DNA from 2 places in the Kitasatospora sp. NPDC057015 genome. Region 2 is predicted to be linked to the other one. Evidence: riboswitches for the same ligand, from Rfam matches in the RefSeq annotation. Region 2 holds a riboswitch; the other holds the start of a gene.

Region 1 (8,594 bases), on a different contig from region 2:
CGACGATCAGGTCGTAGCGCCGCGGCCCGTCGGTGACGTCCTCCCGGGTGTAGTCGCTGACGTGGTCGGCGCCGAGCGAGCGGACCAGCTCCGCCTTCGCGGGGCCGCACACCCCGGTGACCTCCGCGCCGAAGGCCTTGGCCAGCTGCGTCGCGAACGACCCCACCCCGCCGGCCGCGCCGATCACCAGGACGTGCTGTCCGGGCCGTACCCGCCCCGCGTCGCGCAGCGCCTGGAGGGCGGTGACCGCGGACACCGGGACGGCGGCCGCCTGCTCGAAGGTCAGGTTCGCCGGCTTCGGCGCGCACCGGTCCCGCCGGACCACGGCGTACTCGGCGAAGGAGCCCGCGCAGGTGCCGAACACCTCGTCGCCGACCCGGACGTCGGTCACCTCGGGGCCGATCGCCGTCACCTGCCCGCAGACGTCCATGCCCCGGGTCCGGACCCGGGGCGCCCGGAGCCCGACGCCGAGCCGCACCAGGTAGGGCAGTCCGGTCGTGAGGTGCCTGACGCCGGGGTCGAGGCCGGCCGCACGCACCCGCACCAGCACTTCGCCGGGGCCGGGCACCGGCCTGTCCACCTCCCGCACCTCCAGCACCTCGGGCGGGCCGTACCTGTCCTGGACGACGGCCTTCACGGTCGGTCTCCTTCGCTAGCCGGCCCGCCGGCCGGCTGGTTGTCCGGTTGGCTGTCCGGCTGGTCGTCCGGTTGGTCGTCCGGGTACTGGAAGACGTCGTCGAGCGGGACGGCGAAGGCCCGGGCGATCTGGAACGCCAGCTCCAGCGAGGGGGAGTAGCGGCCCTGCTCGATGGCGATCACGGTCTGACGGGTGACGCCGATCCGGACCGCCAGGTCCGCCTGGGTCATCCCGCCGTGGGTGAACCGCAGGGCGCGGATCACGTTGGTGACCCGGGTCGGCTTCACCATGCGGGGAGCCCCCGGCGGTAGGCGACGATCTTGGCGGTGGAGCCGAGCAGGGCGGACAGGACGAACGCCAGGTAGGTCGCGTTGGCGATCCAGAACGGGTCGAGCCGGGCCAGCGCCATCCCGAGTGCCGTCACCCCGCCGAGCACCACGAAGGCCTGCCCGATCCGCTCGCCGAAGCGGTGGATCTCGCGGTCCCGCTGGTCCTTGCGGCCGCAGTCCTCGCGGGTGGTGAGCGCCGCCGCGATGTCGAGCACGATCGTCGCGACCACCGCGGCGAGGACGCTCCACAGCAGTGCGGCCGTGTAGGGCAGGTGGCTGAGCGGTGTGCCGCCGGCCCCGCCGAGCACGGCGGCCAGGTACGCGGCGTACGCCACGACGGTGACCACGCCCATGATCCATACGCGCTTCTCTTCGAGTGGCATGGCATCAATGTAAAGAAAAGCAGACTCCATGTCCAGAATCTTTGACATCCAAGGGCCGGTGGAGACCAGGGCGGCAAGGCGAGGGGGAGAACGCGAGGAGGGAAGCGCGAGGAGGGAAACGCAAGGGGAAAAAGGTGCTGCCCCGACCGTGCGGGTCGGGGCAGCCGGGTTCGGCCGGTCAGGGCCGGGGCGGTCGGACGGGGCTCAGCCCTCGTCCTCCAGGTCGCCCTCGGTCTCCAGGAACGCCGCCTGCAGCTGCTCGATCAGCTCCGGGTCCGGCTCGGCCCACAGGCCCCGGCTCGCCGCCTCCAGCAGGCGCTCGCTGATCCCGTGCAGGGCCCACGGGTTGGCCCCCGCGAGGAACTCCCGGTTGGTCGGGTCGAGCACGTACTCCTGGGTGAGCTTCTCGTACATCCAGTCGGCGACCACGCCGGTGGTGGCGTCGTAGCCGAACAGGTAGTCGACGGTCGCCGCCATCTCGAACGCGCCCTTGTAGCCGTGCCGGCGCATCGCCTCGATCCAGCGCGGGTTGACCACCCGGGCGCGGAAGACCCGGGCCGCCTCCTCGGTGAGGGTGCGGGTCCGGACGGTCTCCGGGCGGGTCGAGTCGCCGATGTACGCGGTCGGGGCCCTGCCGGTGAGCGCCCGGACGGTGGCCACCATGCCGCCGTGGTACTGGAAGTAGTCGTCCGAGTCGGCGATGTCGTGCTCACGGGTGTCGGTGTTCTTCGCCGCCACCGTGATCCGCTTGTACGCCGTCTCCATCTCCTCGCGGGCCGGGCGGCCACCGAGGTCGCGGCCGTAGGCGTAGCCGCCCCAGACCGTGTAGACCTCGGCCAGGTCGGCGTCGGTGCGCCAGTCCCGGCTGTCGATCAGCTGGAGCAGGCCGGCGCCGTAGGTGCCCGGGCGGGAGCCGAACACCCGGACGGTGGCCTTGCGCTCGTCGCCGTGCACGGCCAGGTCGGCCTGCACGTGGGCGCGGACGAAGTTCTCCTCGTCCGTCTCCTCCTGGCGGGCGGCCAGTCGCACCGCGTCGTCCAGCAGGTTGACCACGTGCGGGAACGCGTCGCGGAAGAAGCCGGAGATGCGCAGCGTCACGTCGATCCGCGGGCGGCCGAGCTCGGCCGGGCTGATCGCCTCCAGGCCGTTCACCCGGCGCGACGCGTCGTCCCAGACCGGGCGGACGCCGAGCAGCGCGAAGGCCTCGGCGATGTCGTCGCCGGCGGTGCGCATCGCGCTGGTGCCCCAGAGCGAGAGGCCCACCGACGACGGGTAGGCGCCGTCGTTGTCGGCCCGGTAGCGCTCCACCAGCGAGTCGGCCAGCGCCTGGCCGGTCTCCCAGGCGAGCCGGCTGGGCACCGCCTTCGGGTCCACCGAGTAGAAGTTGCGGCCGGTGGGCAGCACGTTGACCAGTCCGCGCAGCGGCGAGCCGGACGGGCCGGCCTTGACGAAGCCGCCGCCGAGCGCGTGCAGCACGGCGTCCAACTCGTCGGTGGTGGCGGCGAGCCGCGGCACCAGCTGGCGGGCGCCGAAGTCCAGCACCTCGGCCACGGCCGGCGGCAGACCGGCCGCGACCTTCTCGACCGCCTCCGGAGCCCAGTCCTCGGCCTCCATCGCCTCGACCAGCTCGCGGGCCTTCGCCTCGGCGGCGTCGGCCGCGCCGAGCGTGGGCGCGGACTCGTCCAGGCCGAGCGCCTCGCGCAGGCCGGGCAGCGCGGCCACGCCGCCCCAGATCTGCCGGGCCCGCAGGATGGCGAGCACGATGTTGACCCGGTCGACGCCGACCGGGGCCTGGCCCAGCACGTGCAGGCCGTCCCGGATCTGGGCGTCCTTCACCTCGCAGAGCCAGCCGTCCACGTGCAGCAGGAAGTCGTCGAAGCCGTCGTCCTCCGGCCGCTCGGCGAGCCCGAGGTCGTGGTCGAGGCGGGCGGCCTGGATCAGCGTCCAGATCTGGGCCCGGACGGCCGGCAGCTTCGCCGGGTCCATCGCGGCGATGTTGGCGTGCTCGTCGAGCAGCTGCTCCAGCCGCGCGATGTCGCCGTAGCTCTCGGCCCGGGCCATCGGCGGCACCAGGTGGTCGACCAGGGTGGCGTGCGCCCGGCGCTTGGCCTGGGTGCCCTCGCCCGGGTCGTTCACCAGGAAGGGGTAGACCAGCGGCAGGTCGCCGAGCGCCGCGTCCGGTCCGCACTCCGCGGACAGCGCGGCGGTCTTGCCGGGCAGCCACTCCAGGTTGCCGTGCTTGCCGAGGTGGACGACCGCGTCGGCGCCGAAGCCGCCGTCCTCCTGGGCGGCCGCGATCCAGCGGTAGGCGGCCAGGTAGTGGTGCGAGGGCGGCAGGTCGGGGTCGTGGTAGATCGCCACCGGGTTCTCGCCGAAGCCGCGCGGCGGCTGGATCAGCACCAGCAGGTTCCCGGCCCGCAGGGCGGCGAGCACGATGTCGCCGTCCGGGTTGACGCTGCGGTCCACGTACAGCTCGCCGGGCGCCGGCCCCCAGTGCCGCTCGACCTCCTCGCGCAGGCCCGCGGGCAGCTCGGCGTACCAGCGGCGGTAGTCGGCGGCCGGGATCCGCACCGGGTTGCGGGCGAGCTGGTCCTCGGTCAGCCAGTCCTGGTCGTAGCCGCCGGCCGCGATCAGGGCGTGGATCAGCGCGTCGCCCTCGTGGGTGTCGTTCAGCGCAGATCGCCCGCCCGCCTCCGGGCCGTCGGGCCGGGGCGCCAGGCCCGGCAGCGCGTCCGGCCCGTCCAGCGGCCCGAGGTCCATGCCCTCCGCACGCAGCCGGGTCAGCAGGCGCACCGCGCTGGCCGGGGTGTCCAGGCCGACGGCGTTGCCCACCCGGGCGTGCTTGGTCGGGTACGCGGAGAGCACCAGGGCGAGCCGCCGCTCGGCGGCCGGGATGTACCGCAGCCGGGCGTGCCGTACCGCGATGCCGGCGACCCGGGCGGCCCGCTCGGGGTCGGCCGCGTAGACGGTCAGGCCGTCCTCGTCCAGCTCCTTGAAGGAGAACGGGACGGTGATCAGGCGGCCGTCGAACTCGGGGACGGCGACCTGGGTGGCGGTGTCCAGCGGGGAGAGGCCGTCGTCGCTGGCCTCCCAGGCGGCGCGCGACCAGGTCAGGCAGAGCGCCTGGAGGATCGGGCGGTCGAGGGCGGCCAGCGCGCCCGCGTCCCAGGCCTCCTCGTCGCCGCCGGCGGAGGCGTCGGCGGGGCGGGTGCCGCCGGCCGCGAGGACGGTGGTGATGATCGCGTCGGCCTGCGCCAGCTCGGCCAGCAGCTCGGGCTCGGCGCCGCGCAGCGAGGAGCAGTACAGCGGGCGCGGGCGGGCGCCCTTGTCCTCGATCGCCCGGCAGAGCGTCTCGACGAAGGCGGTGTTGCCGCTCATGTGGTGGGCGCGGTAGTAGAGCACCGCGATCACCGGGCCGTCGGCGTTCTCCGCCGTCGCGGTGCGCTCCAGCGGGCCCCACTCGGGCGCGGAGGCGGGGGCGGCGAAGCCGTGGCCGGTCAGCAGCACGGTGTCGGAGAGGAAGGCGCCGAGCTCGGCGAGGTTCGCCGGGCCGCCGTGCGCGAGGTAGGCGTGCGCCTCGGCGGCGATGCCGGCGGGAACGGTGGACAGCTCCATCAGCTGGGCGTCGGGGGCCTGCTCGCCGGTCAGCACGATCACCGGGCGGGGGCCGGCCAGCAGCGCGTCCAGGCCCTCCTGCCAGGCCCGGCGCCCGCCGAGCAGCCGGACGACCACCAGGTCGGTGCCCTCCACCAGCGCCGGGAGGTCCTCGGCGGTGAGGCGGGCCGGGTTGCCGAGGCGGTACCCGACCGGGCCCTCGCTCGCCCGGGCACTCAGCAGGTCGGTGTCGGAGGTCGACAGAAGCAGGATCATGCGAAGGCCCTCCCGGCCTCGATGGCGGGCAGGGGCATGAGCGTGGGCGTCAGCGCGGGCGTGCGCCCGGACGACGGCACGGGCGGGGGCACGGCGTCCGGCGCGGGCGTGAGCCCGGGCGCAGGCATGCGGCAGCGCATAGGTCGAGCCTTCCTCGGGGTCCGCGCCCCGTGGGGGACCCCCGGCCGGAGCGCGGGGGAATCGGGACGGCAGGAGTTCCTGGCTCCCACGGCCGATGAACCGTGGTCACAGTGGCGGGACCGCACCGGGTTTGCACCGGTTTCCTCCCCTTTGCGCCGTCTCTGGCGTGAGCGGACCCCGAAGGATCCGCCCGCGAGCATAGTAGGCGCTGAGGGTGATCCACGGGACAGAGTCCCCGGCCGGATCCTGGGTATGCTCGCCGCCATGTCACCCACACCCGACCCCGTCGCCCCGGGCCCCGGCGTGCCCGACCGGGCACGCGAGGACGCGTGCCCGGGGGCCCTTCGTCTACATACGGCCGACGACGGCGCGCTCGCCCGAGTCAGGCTGCCCGGCGGCCTGCTGACGAGCCGTCAGGTGCTCGCGCTGGCCGCCGCCGCCGAGGAGCTCGGGGACGGGCACCTGGAGACCACCTCGCGGGGGAACGTCCAACTGCGGGGCCTGCCCGAGGGCTGCGGGGCCGAGCTCGGCGGCCGGCTGCGCGCCGCCGGCCTGCTGCCCTCCGACCGGCACGAGCGGATACGCAACATCGTGGCCTCACCGCTCGCCGGGATCGACGGCAACGGGCATGCGGACGTGACCACTTGGGCCCGCGAGCTGGACGCCGCACTGTGCGCCGCCGAGTGGTCCACCGCCCTCTCCGGCCGGTTCCTGTTCGCCCTCGACGACGGCCGGGGCGACGTCGCCGGCCTCGACGCCGATGTGACATTGATCGCAACCCCCGCCGACCGGGCACTCCTGCGCCTCGGGCGTGCCACCACCGCCCTGCGCGTACCGGCGGTGCGCGCCGTCGCCGAGGCACTGCGCGCGGCTCAGGACTTCCTCACCCTGCTGCGGGAGACCGGCGCCCAGGCCTGGCGGATCCGCGAGGCCGACCCGGACGGCGCCCGGCTCACCCCGCCCGGCTCGCCCGCCGTCGCCCTGCCCGTCCTGTCCGGCGCGCTGCCGCAGGCGGGCCCGGTGGCCGGCCCGGACGGCCGCCACGGGCTCTCGGCGGGCCTGCCCTTCGGCCGCGCCGGCGTCGCGCAGTGGCGGCTGCTGGCGGAGGCCGCCGCCGACGGCGCAGGCGAACTGCGGGTGACCCCCTGGCGCGGTGCCGTCGTCCCGGGCCTCACCCCGGAGCTGGCGCGGACGTGGACCGGCCGGCTGACGGCCGCCGGCCTCGGCCTCGACCCGCACTCCCCGTGGGAACTCGCCATGGCCTGCACCGGGACCCCCGGCTGCGCCAAGTCCCTGGCGGACGTCCGCGGCGACGCGGCCCGCGCGCTGGCCGGCGCCGACCCGGCCGCCGGGCGGCTGCTGCCCGTGCACTGGTCGGGCTGCGAGCGGCGGTGCGGGCACCCGGCCGGCACGTGGGTGGACGCCCTCGCCACACCGGACGGGTACCGGGTGGCCGTCCGCCGCCCCGACGCCGCACCCACCTACCAAGCAACGACAACGCAACAGATGGCCGACGCAGTGGCCCGGGCCCGGAGGACCAAGTGATCGAGTACGAGAAGGACGGGGCGGCGATCTACCGCGAGTCCTTTGCCACCATCCGGGCCGAGGCCGACCTGGCGGGCCTGCCCGCCGACGTCTCGCAGGTCGCGGTGCGCATGATCCACGCCTGCGGCATGACCGACCTGGTCGAGGACCTGCTCTGGTCGCCCGGCGTGGTGGCCGACGCCCGCCGGGCGCTGCGCGCCGGCGCACCGATCCTCTGCGACGTGTCGATGGTCGCCAGCGGGGTGACCCGCAAGCGGCTGCCGGCCGACAACGAGGTGATCTGCACCCTCTCCGACCCGTCGGTGCCCGAGCTGGCGAGGAAGATGGGCAACACCCGCAGCGCCGCCGCCATGGAGCTGTGGCTGCCGCGGCTGGACGGCGCGGTGGTCGCCGTCGGCAACGCGCCGACCTCGCTCTTCCGGCTGCTGGAGCTGATCGAGGCGGGGGCGCCCCGCCCGGCCGCCGTGATCGGCGTGCCGGTCGGCTTCATCGGCGCCGCCGAGTCCAAGCAGGCCCTGGCCGAGCACCCCTCCCGGCTGGAGCACCTGGTGGTCCGCGGCCGGCGCGGCGGCAGTGCGATGGCCGCCGCCGCCGTCAACGCGATTGCGAGTGAGGAAGAATGACGGACGATCAGTCGACCACGGGTGGTCCCGGCCGGCTCTACGGCGTCGGGCTGGGGCCCGGCGACCCCTCGCTGGTCACCGTCCGCGCCGCCGAACTCATCGGCAAGGCCGACGTGGTGGCGTACCACAGCGCCCGGCACGGCCGCTCGATCGCCCGCTCCATCGCCGAGCAGTACCTGACGGAAGGTCAGATCGAGGAGAAGCTGGTCTACCCGCTGACCGTGGAGACCACCGACCACCCCGGCGGCTACCGCGGCGCGATCGACGAGTTCTACGAGGAGGCCGCCGCCCGGCTGGCCGCCCACCTGGACGCCGGCCGCGACGTGGTGGTGCTCGCCGAGGGCGACCCGCTCTTCTACGGCTCCTACCAGCACATGCACAAGCGCCTGGCGCACCGCTACCCGACCGAGGTGGTGCCCGGCGTGACCTCGGTCAGTGCCGCCGCCGCCCGGCTCGGACGCCCGCTGGTGGAGGCCGAGGAGGTGCTGACCATCCTGCCCGGCACCCTGCCGGAGGAGGAGCTGGCGGCCCGGCTGGCGTCCACCGACTCGGCCGTGATCATGAAGCTCGGCCGGACCTTCCCCACCGTGCGCCGCGCGCTGGAACGGGCCGGCCGGCTGGACGACGCCCAGTACGTCGAGCGCGCCACCATGGCCGCCGAGCGGACGGCCCCGCTCGCCGAGGTCGACCCGGACACCGTCCCGTACTTCTCGGTGGCCGTGCTGCCGAGCCGGATCGACCGGCCCGTCCCCGCGCCCGTGCCCGGCGAGGGGGAGGTGGTGGTGGTCGGCACCGGCCCCGCCGGGCCGCTCTGGCTCACCCCGGAGGCCCGCGGCGCCCTCGCCGCCGCCACCGACCTGGTCGGCTACACCACCTACCTGGACCGCGTGCCGGTCCGGGCCGGCCAGCAGCGGCACGGCTCCGACAACAAGGTGGAGGCCGAGCGGGCCGAGTTCGCCCTCGACCTGGCCCGGCGCGGCCACAAGGTGGCCGTGGTCTCCTCCGGCGACCCCGGCGTCTTCGCGATGGCCACCGCCGTCCTGGAGGCCGCCGGCGCCGACCCGTA
Region 2 (8,594 bases):
CTCCACCCGTGGCGACCCACGGCGCTCCGTGGTGGCCGGCCCACCCGCGCCACGGGCCGGCCGACTTGACGTGGTCAGGCTACCCGGTGCGCCCGCCCGGCGATCAGGCGGCCGTCCGCCCACCCAGGTGGGCGGGCGGGGCCCGCGCCGCGAGTGACCGCGGGAGACCGGGCTCAGGAGGCCGCCCGCAGGTGCCGCCGCGGCTTCGCACCCTTCCGCTCGGTGCCCTCGGCCACCGCCGCGGCCTCCTCCAGGGCGGCCTGGAGCTGGTCGCGGGTCATCGTCGAGCGGTGCGGGATCTCCAATTCCCCTGCTCGCCGGTAGAGTTCGGCCTTCGTCAGCGCGGAGAGATCCTCCGGCACGGCCGCCGGAGCCTTGCCAGCTGCGCTCTTCGCCCCGCCGGCCGGGGCCTTGCCGCCGGCGCTGCTCCGGCCTCCCGCGGCGGCCTTGGAGCGGCTCGCCGCAGCCGGGCGGGTGGGCTCCGCCGACGCGGTGGACCGGGCCGGCGCACCGGACGTGCCGCCCTTGCCCGCCTTCCCGGAGTCCGCGGGTCGACCGGCGCTTTCGAGGCTGCGGCTGAGGATGTCCATCAGGTCGATGACGTTGCTCGGCTTCGGCGCGGCCTCGGGGGCGGCGACGTCCTGCCCCGACTGCTTGGCGGCGATGAGGTCGTGCACCTTCTGCTCGAAGGTGTCGTGGTAGTCGTCCGGGTTCCAGTCGACGGCGAGCATCTCGATCAGCTGCTCGGCCATGCCGAGTTCGCGGTCGCTGACCACGGCGTCGCCGGTCGGCAGGTTGCCGATCTCGCGGTGCGGGTCGCGGACCTCGTCGGCGAAGTGCATGGTGTGGGCGGTGAGGATCCCGTTCTCGGCGCGGACCGCCGTCAGGTACTCCTTGCCGCGCATGGAGAACATCGCGATCCCGGCCCGGTTCGCCTGCTCCAGCGCGCGCTGGAGCAGTGTGTAGACCTTGCCGTACTCCTTGCCCTTGGGGCCCAGGTAGTAGGTCTTGTCGAAGAAGATCGGCTCGACCTGCTCCAGGTCGACGAAGCCGGTGATCTCGATGGTCTTGGACCGGCCCGGGGAGATCTGGTCCAGCTCCTCCGGCTCGACCACCACGTACTCCCCCTCGGCGGTCTCGAAACCCTTCACGATGTCGCCGAAGGCGACCTCCTCGCCGGTGCGCTCGTTGACCCGCAGGTTGCGCACCCGGTCGGAGGTGCCGCGCTGGATCTGCCGGAAGTGCACGGTGTGGTCCTCGGTCGCGGCGTACAGCGACACCGGTACCGACACCAGGCCGAAGCTCAGGATCCCGCTCCAGATCGGTCGGGCCATCACTGGCCTCCTCTCCACACGACCGCCCGGCACGCGGCGAGGCGCGTCACCGTGGTCCTCCATCCATGGGACCACTTTCGGTGCGGGCGGCGCACCTGTCCGTCCGGGCTGGTCCGTCGGTGGCGGCGCCGGCGCCGGGCACCGGGCCCGCACCGGACGGGGCTGGTAGCGGCCGGCACCGGCCGGGCGCCCGCCGACGCCGGGCACCGTCAGTCGCCGCGCAGCCGGACGAACCGGGCGCGCAGCACCCGTCCGGTGTCGATCCGGACCTCGGCGCGCAGCGGGGCGGTCAGCGGGTGCACCGGACCGTGCTCGGGATCGGTCACCGGCTCGCCGAGCCGGCCGGCCGCCGCCTCGGCCACCCGGCGGGCCTGGACCGGGGTGAGCTGCGGGGCGCTCAGGACGCTCCGCCCGTCGTCGAGTGCCAGCAGCAGCGCACGCGGCCGGGTGGCCGTCCCGGTGAGGGCGGTGACGGTGGCGTCCACGGTGTCGTGCGGGCGGTACTTCACCCACACCTGCCCCGCGCCCCTGGCCCGGTAGGTCGAGGCCGCGCTCTTGCAGACCAGGCCCTCCACCCCGGCGTCGGCGAGCCGCTCGACCCAGCCGAGCGCCTCGGCCCGCTCCGTGGTGGCCAGTACCGGCTGGATCGGCGGCGGCACGCCGTCCAGCACCTCGGCGAGCAGCCGGCGCCGCTCGGCCAGCGGCAGCCCGCGGACGTCGCGCCCGCCCGGGAGCGCCAGCACGTCGAAGGCGATCAGCCCGAGGACGATCCGGTCCGCCTCGCGGGCGGCGCGGGTGCGCAGCAGCTCCTCGAACGCGAACCGTCCGTCCCGCCAGGCGACCAGTTCGGCGTCCAGTACGAGCCCGCCGGGCAGCCGGGAGACGGCCTGCGCGACGGGCGGGAAGTCGGCGGAGAGGTCGCGGCCGGAGCGGGACTGCAGGTACGGCGGGCCGTCCCCGCGGGCGAAGGCGAGGCAGCGGAAGCCGTCCAGTTTGAGCTCGTAGAGCACCCCTGAGCCGCCGAGGCCGTCCTCGGGCGGGACGTCGTCGACCGGGGCCGGCCGCATCACGTCGAGGGGCGGCTCCAGCCACCGCGAGGTGTCGCCCGACGTCGTCCGCGTCCGCTCCGGCGCGGCCCGCCCCGACGTGGCCCGCGGTGGAGCGGACGCCCCCGCCGTCTCCCGCCCCGCCCGCACGGTCCGCTCCAACCCTGCGGTCCGCTCCGCCGCGGGCCCGGCCGTCGGGGTCGGCCGCGCCCTGGCGGGCCGCGAGGGCGCGGACGAGGATGCCGACGGGGGCGGCGGCGCGGGCAGCGGGCGGGCTCGGGAGGGCAGCAGCAGGGGCGCCAGCAGATCGCCCTGCGCACGGATCCGGTCGGGGACGTCGGCGATGGTGAACTCCAGGTCCGCGGGCGATCCGGCCGCGTCGAGCTCGTCCCAGCCGATCGGGGTGGACACGGTGGGCCGGGTCCGGGCCCGGACGGTGTAGGGCGCCGCCGTGGTCTTCCTCGCCGCGTTCTGGGACCAGTCGACCAGCACCCGGCCCACCCGACGGGCCTTGGCCATGGTGTGCACCACGAGATCGGGGTGGAGCCGTTCGAGTTCGGCCGCCACGGCCTTGGCGTACGCGGAGACGGCCTCGCCGGGCGTCGGGGTGATCGGCACCAGCAGGTGCAGCCCCTTGGATCCCGAGGTCTTGGCCCAGGTGGTGAGGCCGTCGGCGGCCAGCCGCTCGCGCAGCAGCCGGGCGACCGCGCGGCAGGTCAGGATGTCGGCGCCCTCGCCCGGGTCGAGGTCGAGCACCAGCCGGTCGGCCACCGCCGGTTCGGCGCCGTGCCACTGCGGCACGTGGAACTCGACGCAGCCGAGGTTGGCCGCCCAGACCAGGGTGGCGCCGTCCTCCACCACCACCTGCCGCAGCCCGCCGGCGGTGCTCGGCACGGCCACCGTGCGCACCCAGCCGGGGGTGCCGGCCGGCGGGCTCTTGGCGAAGAACCGCTCGCCCTCGACGCCCTCGGGGCAGCGCAGGAAGGACAGCGGCCGGTCCCGCAGGTGCGGCAGGAACGCCGACTGGACGGTGGCGTAGTAGCCGAGCACCTCGCCCTTCAGCGTCCCGGTCTCCGGGAAGTACACCTTGTCGAGGTGGGACAGGTTGAGCCTGCGCCCCTCCACCACCGCCATCGGCACCGCTGCCGCCTCTCACGCGCGCCGGCCGCCGGCCCGGGGCCGCCCGCCGAGGCGACCGTCCGGCCGGCGGCCCGGTCCACGGGGGGAACCGCCAGCTCGTGGACCGGTGGTCGGCCGAGGGCCGGTCGGCCCGGCGCGGCGGTTGCGGCCGGTCGATGGGTGGACCGGTCACTGGGTGGACCGGTCAGTGGGTGCGGTCCTGGAGGTCGGCCATCGCGACCGCCCAGCGGATGTACTTGTTGCGGCCGAGGTCGCCGACCGTCTTGATCTTCAGCGCGGCGAGCGCCTCGCCGTGGGCGTCGGTGACGCCGGCCAGCGCCGCGACCGGCGCGTCGAGCACCTCCGGCAGGCTCAGGTTCTCGTACTTCTTGTCCAGCACCTTGTCGAGGTCGGCGGTGACGGTCATGAGGGGGCTCCTCGTCGCGTAGGGGTGGTGCCCCCAGGCTCGGGCCGGCCGGGCCCCGCTGCCATCCCCGTCGACCGATCGGGCGACGGGGACGGACTGCCTACCCGCCGGCCGGGCGGCCCCAGCGGACGTTCCAGCGGCCGGCCCGGCCGGTCAACTCCGTGACGGAGAGCGGGGTGACGTCCAGGCGCCAGAACGCCGGCCCGGGTGTGCCCAGGGCGTGCAGCGCGGCGGCGCGGACGACGTCCGGTTCGACCACGGCGTGCACCGGCCCGCGTTCGGCGGGGGCCAGGGCGTCCAGCCAGGCCCCGATCCGGGCGAGGAACTCCAGCAGGCTCTCCCCGCCGTGCGGGGCGGCGGCCGGGTCGGCCAGCCAGCTGGCCACCGCCGGACCCTCCGCGGCCGCCACCTCCTCCAGCGTCCGGCCGGTCCACCGGCCCATCGCGCAGCCGGCGAGGGCGGGCGCCGGCTCGGCCCGCAGGCCGAGGGCCGCGGCCGTGGCGGCGCAGCGCTGCGACGGGGAGGCGTACGCCCGGCCGGCGGTCGCGAACGCGCCGGCCGCCTCCTCGGCCTGCCGAAGGCCCGCGGGCTCCAACGGCCCACCGTCGTCGAAGCGGGCCTGCCGCAGAGCCGTGCTCAACGCGGCTGAGACCAAGGTCACGCGAACGGTCAACGCCTGCTCCATCCTGTCCAACTCCTCGGGCCCGGGGGCGAATCCCCCCGCGTACCGGGCGCTTCGGGGCGGCGCCCCGCCGTCGGTCCGTCAAGAGCGCCGTCCGCACGCCCTTGGCGGACTCGACGCCAGACGGTACCTTCGAGCCCGATACGACGACGGTATGACGGAAGTCCGGTGAGAATCCGGCACGGTCGCGCCACTGTAAGCCCGCAACTCCGGCCCACCTCGGGCCGGTGTCCGCCGGGGAGTCAGACCCGATGCCGTCGTTTCTGCACCATCTAGCGGGACGCGAGTTCCCGAGGAGGTTCCGTCATGGCACAGTCCGCTGCCCCCGCGGCCATCCCCGCCGCCCCTCTCACCCTGCCCGTCAAGGCGATCGCGCCCTGGGCGATCTTCTTCGGCATCCTGATGCTGGCGCTGATCTACTTCGTCGGCGCCGAGCAGGGCGCCACCTCCCTCATCTCCGGCGAGAGCGTGCACGAATGGGTGCACGACGGCCGCCACCTGCTCGGTTTCCCCTGCCACTGAACTCCGGGGGAACCCTCTTCATGAACTCCACAGCTGTCAGAACCCTGCTCGTGCGCGGCATGCTCGCGGGCCTCGCGGCGGGGCTGCTCGCCCTGCTCGTCGCCTACCTGATGGGTGAACCGCACATCGACGCGGCGATCGCGTTCGAGGAGGCGCACGCCCACGAGCACGGCGAGGTCGAACTCGTCAGCCGTGCCATGCAGTCCACCGGCGGTCTCGCCACGGGTGTTCTCGTCTACGGCATCTCGCTGGGCGGTTTCGGCGCGCTCGCGTTCTGCTTCGCGCTCGGCCGGATCGGCCGGATCGGCCCGCGGGCGACCGCCGCCCTGCTCTCCGGGGCGGCGCTGGTCGCGGTCTACGTCGTCCCGTTCCTGAAGTACCCGGCGAACCCGCCGTCGGTCGGCGACCCCGAGACGATCGGCAAGCGGACCACGCTGTACTTCCTGATGATGGCGCTCAGCATCCTGCTGGCCGTCGCCGCCGTGATCGTCGGCCGGCGCCTGGCGCCGCGTCTGGGCAACTGGTACGCCTCCGTGGTGGCGGCGGCCGGCTTCGCCCTGGCCGTCGGCCTCGCGTACGTCTTCCTGCCCGCCGTCAACGAGGTGCCCGAGGACTTCCCCGCCACGCTGCTCTGGCAGTTCCGGCTCTCGGCCCTCGCCATCCAGGTCACCCTGTGGGCGTCCTTCGGTCTGCTCTTCGGCCACCTCGCCGAGCGGGCCCTGAACCCGAAGCCGGTGACCGCCGCCGAGCGGACCGCCGCGCCGGAGGCCACCGCCTCGGCGGCCTGACGTCCGGATCCCACGCGGAAGGGGCCGGTGGAGACGATGCTCGTCGTCTCCACCGGCCCCTTCCGTCGTTACCGCCTCCCCGCCGGGCCGTCGGCGGCACGGCCGTCGGACGGCGCGGGCCGCTCAGGCGAGGGTGAGGAACAGCTTCTCCAGCTCCGCCTCGGACATCGGCGGGGTGTCACCCTCGGCGGTGGCCAGGCACTGGCGCATCCCACTCGCCACGATCTTGAATCCGGCCCGGTCCAGGGCCCTTGAGACGGCCGCGAGTTGGGTGACCACGTCCTTGCAGTCGCGCCCGGCCTCGATCATGGCGATCACACCGTTCAGCTGCCCCTGGGCCCGGCGCAGGCGGTTCAGGACGGCACCGGTGGCTTCCTCGTCGACGGTCACGGACGTCTCCTCCTCGCGATGGTGGATCCATTGTACCCCCTGGGGTATCTGCCGGACCGGGCCGCGGCCCCCGTCACCACGGGCCGGCCCAGCCGGGGCGAGCCGCTCAGTCGTGCGAGAAGCGGATGTCCGGCAGCACCCTGCGCAGCCAGGCCGGCGACCACCAGGCGGCCCGGCCGGTCAGCCGCAGCAGGACCGGCAGCAGCACCAGTCGCACCAGCGCCGCGTCCAGCAGCACCGCCAGGCCGAGGACGATGCCCATCTCCTTGGGCGGCAGCGGACCGGAGAGCGCGAAGGTGAAGAACACCGCGACCATCACGGCGGCCGCGGCGAAGATCACCCGCCCGGAGTGGGCCAGCGCCCCGACGACGGCCAGGCGCGGGTCGCCCGTCCGCTCGTGGTGCTCCTTGGCGGAGGAGAGCAGGAAGACCGTGTAGTCCATCGCGATCGCGAAGATCATGGCGAAGAAGAACACCGGCGCCCAGCCGTCCAGGAAGCCCTGCGGTTCGAATCCGAGCAGTCCGGCGCCGTGGCCGTCCTGGAAGACCAGCCGCGCGGCGCCGAAGGCGGCGGCGGTGGCGAGCAGGTTGGTGACCGTACCGAGCAGGGCGACCAGCGGCGCCTGCAGGGCCAGCAGCAGGAGCACGAACCCCATCGCCAGCACCACGCCGATCACCAGCGGGGTCTTCTCGTCCAGCATGCTCTGCAGATCGAGGTTCTCCACCGCCGCGCCGCCGACGAGTGCCTGCTCCGGCAGTCGCTCGCGCAGGGCGTCGACGGTGGCCGCCAGGCCCGGGTCCGAGGGGTCGACCGCCGGAACGGCCTGCAGCATCGTGAACCCGGAGCCGTCCGCGGCCTGCTGAGCGGGCATCACCGCGGCGATGCCGGCCGAGTCGCGCAGCACGGCGGCGGCCGCCCCGGCCTGCCCGGCGGGCGTCACGATCTGCAGGGTGCCGGGCGCGCCGGGGCCGAAGGCCCGCTGCACGGCGGTGTACCCGGTACGGGCCGCGGAGTCCTCGGGGACGACGGTGATGGAGGGCATCGCCGTCCGCAGCCCGATCACGGGTGCGGCCAGCGCGAGGAGCAGCAGCAGCGCCGGGACGCCGTACCGCAGCGGGTGCGCCCACAGGCGTTCGCCCCACGCGGCGAAGCGGGCCGAGCCCTCGGCCCGGCCGGCGGCCCGGCGGGAGCGGGGCAGCGCGCCGGCGTTCACCCGGTGCCCGAGCCGGCCGAGCACGGCGGGCAGCAGGGTGAGGGTGGCAGCGAGCACGAAGGCGACCGCCAGCATGATGCCGAGCGCCATCGAGCGGAACGCCGGCGCGGGCACCAGCAGGACGGCGGAGAGGCTGACCAGCACGGTGGCCCCCGAGAGGGCGACGGCCTTGCCGGCGGTGTCCATGGTCTCGCCGACCGCGCGGCGGGCGTCGCCGTACCGGGCGAGGGCCAACCGGAAGCGGACCACCAGGAACAACGCGTAGTCGATGCCGAGCGCCAGCGCGAACATCATGGCGAAGTTCATCGCCCAGACCGAGGTCGGGGTGAGGTGGTTGAGCAGGACGAGCGCACCGGCCGAGGCGGCCAGGCCCGCCAGGGTGAGCAGCAGGGGGAGCCCGGCGGCCACCAGCGAGCCGAAGGCGAGGACCAGGATGGCCAGGGTAACCGGCCAGGACAGCATCTCGGACTTCATCATGGCGTCGTGGTTGGCGGCGTTGAAGTCGCTCCACAGCACCGAGGCCCCGGTGGCGCCGACCTGGACTCCGTCACCGGAGAGCGCGGCGAGCGGGCCCTTCAGGTCGTCCGCGGCGCGGACCATGTCGTCGGTGTCCGCCCCGGCTCCGGCCAGCAGGATCGCGGTCCGGCCGTCGGGGCTGACCGTGACGCCCGGTTGCGGCGGGACGACCCGCTCGATCCGCGGGTCGGCCGCCAGCAGGGCTCCGGCGCGCTCGATCACGGACGTCACCGCGGGGTCGGTGATCGGCCGGTCGGCGGCGACCACGACCTGGAGGGCGGAGGAGGCGTTGCCGCCGAAGTGGGCGCCGGCGAGCTCCCGGACCTTGACCGACTCCGAGCCGTTGGCCTGCCAGCCGGCGCCCGCCAGCGAGGAGGTCACCTGCGGCGCGAACGCGCCGAGTCCGGCCACCACGGCGAGCCAGAGCACCACGACGAGTCGCAGCCGCGCGCTCGCCCATCGGCCGAGCCGGCCCAACCGGCCGTAGCGTTCGGGCGGTTCGGGAAGGCCCTGGCCGGGCGGGATGGTCGGCGGGGGCACGCGGGTCTGGTCGGCGG

The links. Region 2 has a riboswitch for cobalamin ahead of ACFTWP_RS18155 (CbtB domain-containing protein). Riboswitches for the same ligand answer to the same signal wherever they lie in the genome.
Region 1: it holds a riboswitch for cobalamin, as region 2 does, so the genes downstream of both, cobN (cobaltochelatase subunit CobN) here and ACFTWP_RS18155 (CbtB domain-containing protein) in region 2, are expected to answer to the same signal.

The regions. Positions count from the first base shown of each region.
Region 1 is NZ_JBHUSG010000022.1:85,172-93,765, reverse strand. It holds gene ACFTWP_RS21600 (NAD(P)-dependent alcohol dehydrogenase) at 1-637, opposite strand, end outside; gene ACFTWP_RS21595 (helix-turn-helix transcriptional regulator) at 634-927, opposite strand; gene ACFTWP_RS21590 (hypothetical protein) at 921-1,349, opposite strand; gene cobN (cobaltochelatase subunit CobN) at 1,554-5,219, opposite strand; cobalamin riboswitch at 5,410-5,535, opposite strand; gene cobG (precorrin-3B synthase) at 5,625-6,905, shown strand; gene ACFTWP_RS21575 (precorrin-8X methylmutase) at 6,902-7,528, shown strand; gene ACFTWP_RS21570 (precorrin-2 C(20)-methyltransferase) at 7,525-8,594, shown strand, end outside.
Region 2 is NZ_JBHUSG010000017.1:20,065-28,658, forward strand. It holds gene ACFTWP_RS18130 (Ku protein) at 174-1,334, opposite strand; gene ACFTWP_RS18135 (DNA ligase) at 1,544-2,401, opposite strand; partial or broken gene ligD (non-homologous end-joining DNA ligase) at 2,642-3,514, opposite strand; gene ACFTWP_RS18145 (hypothetical protein) at 3,705-3,926, opposite strand; gene ACFTWP_RS18150 (histidine phosphatase family protein) at 4,027-4,599, opposite strand; cobalamin riboswitch at 4,716-4,882, shown strand; gene ACFTWP_RS18155 (CbtB domain-containing protein) at 4,915-5,130, shown strand; gene ACFTWP_RS18160 (CbtA family protein) at 5,151-5,918, shown strand; gene ACFTWP_RS18165 (metal-sensitive transcriptional regulator) at 6,042-6,308, opposite strand; gene ACFTWP_RS18170 (MMPL family transporter) at 6,415-8,594, opposite strand, start outside.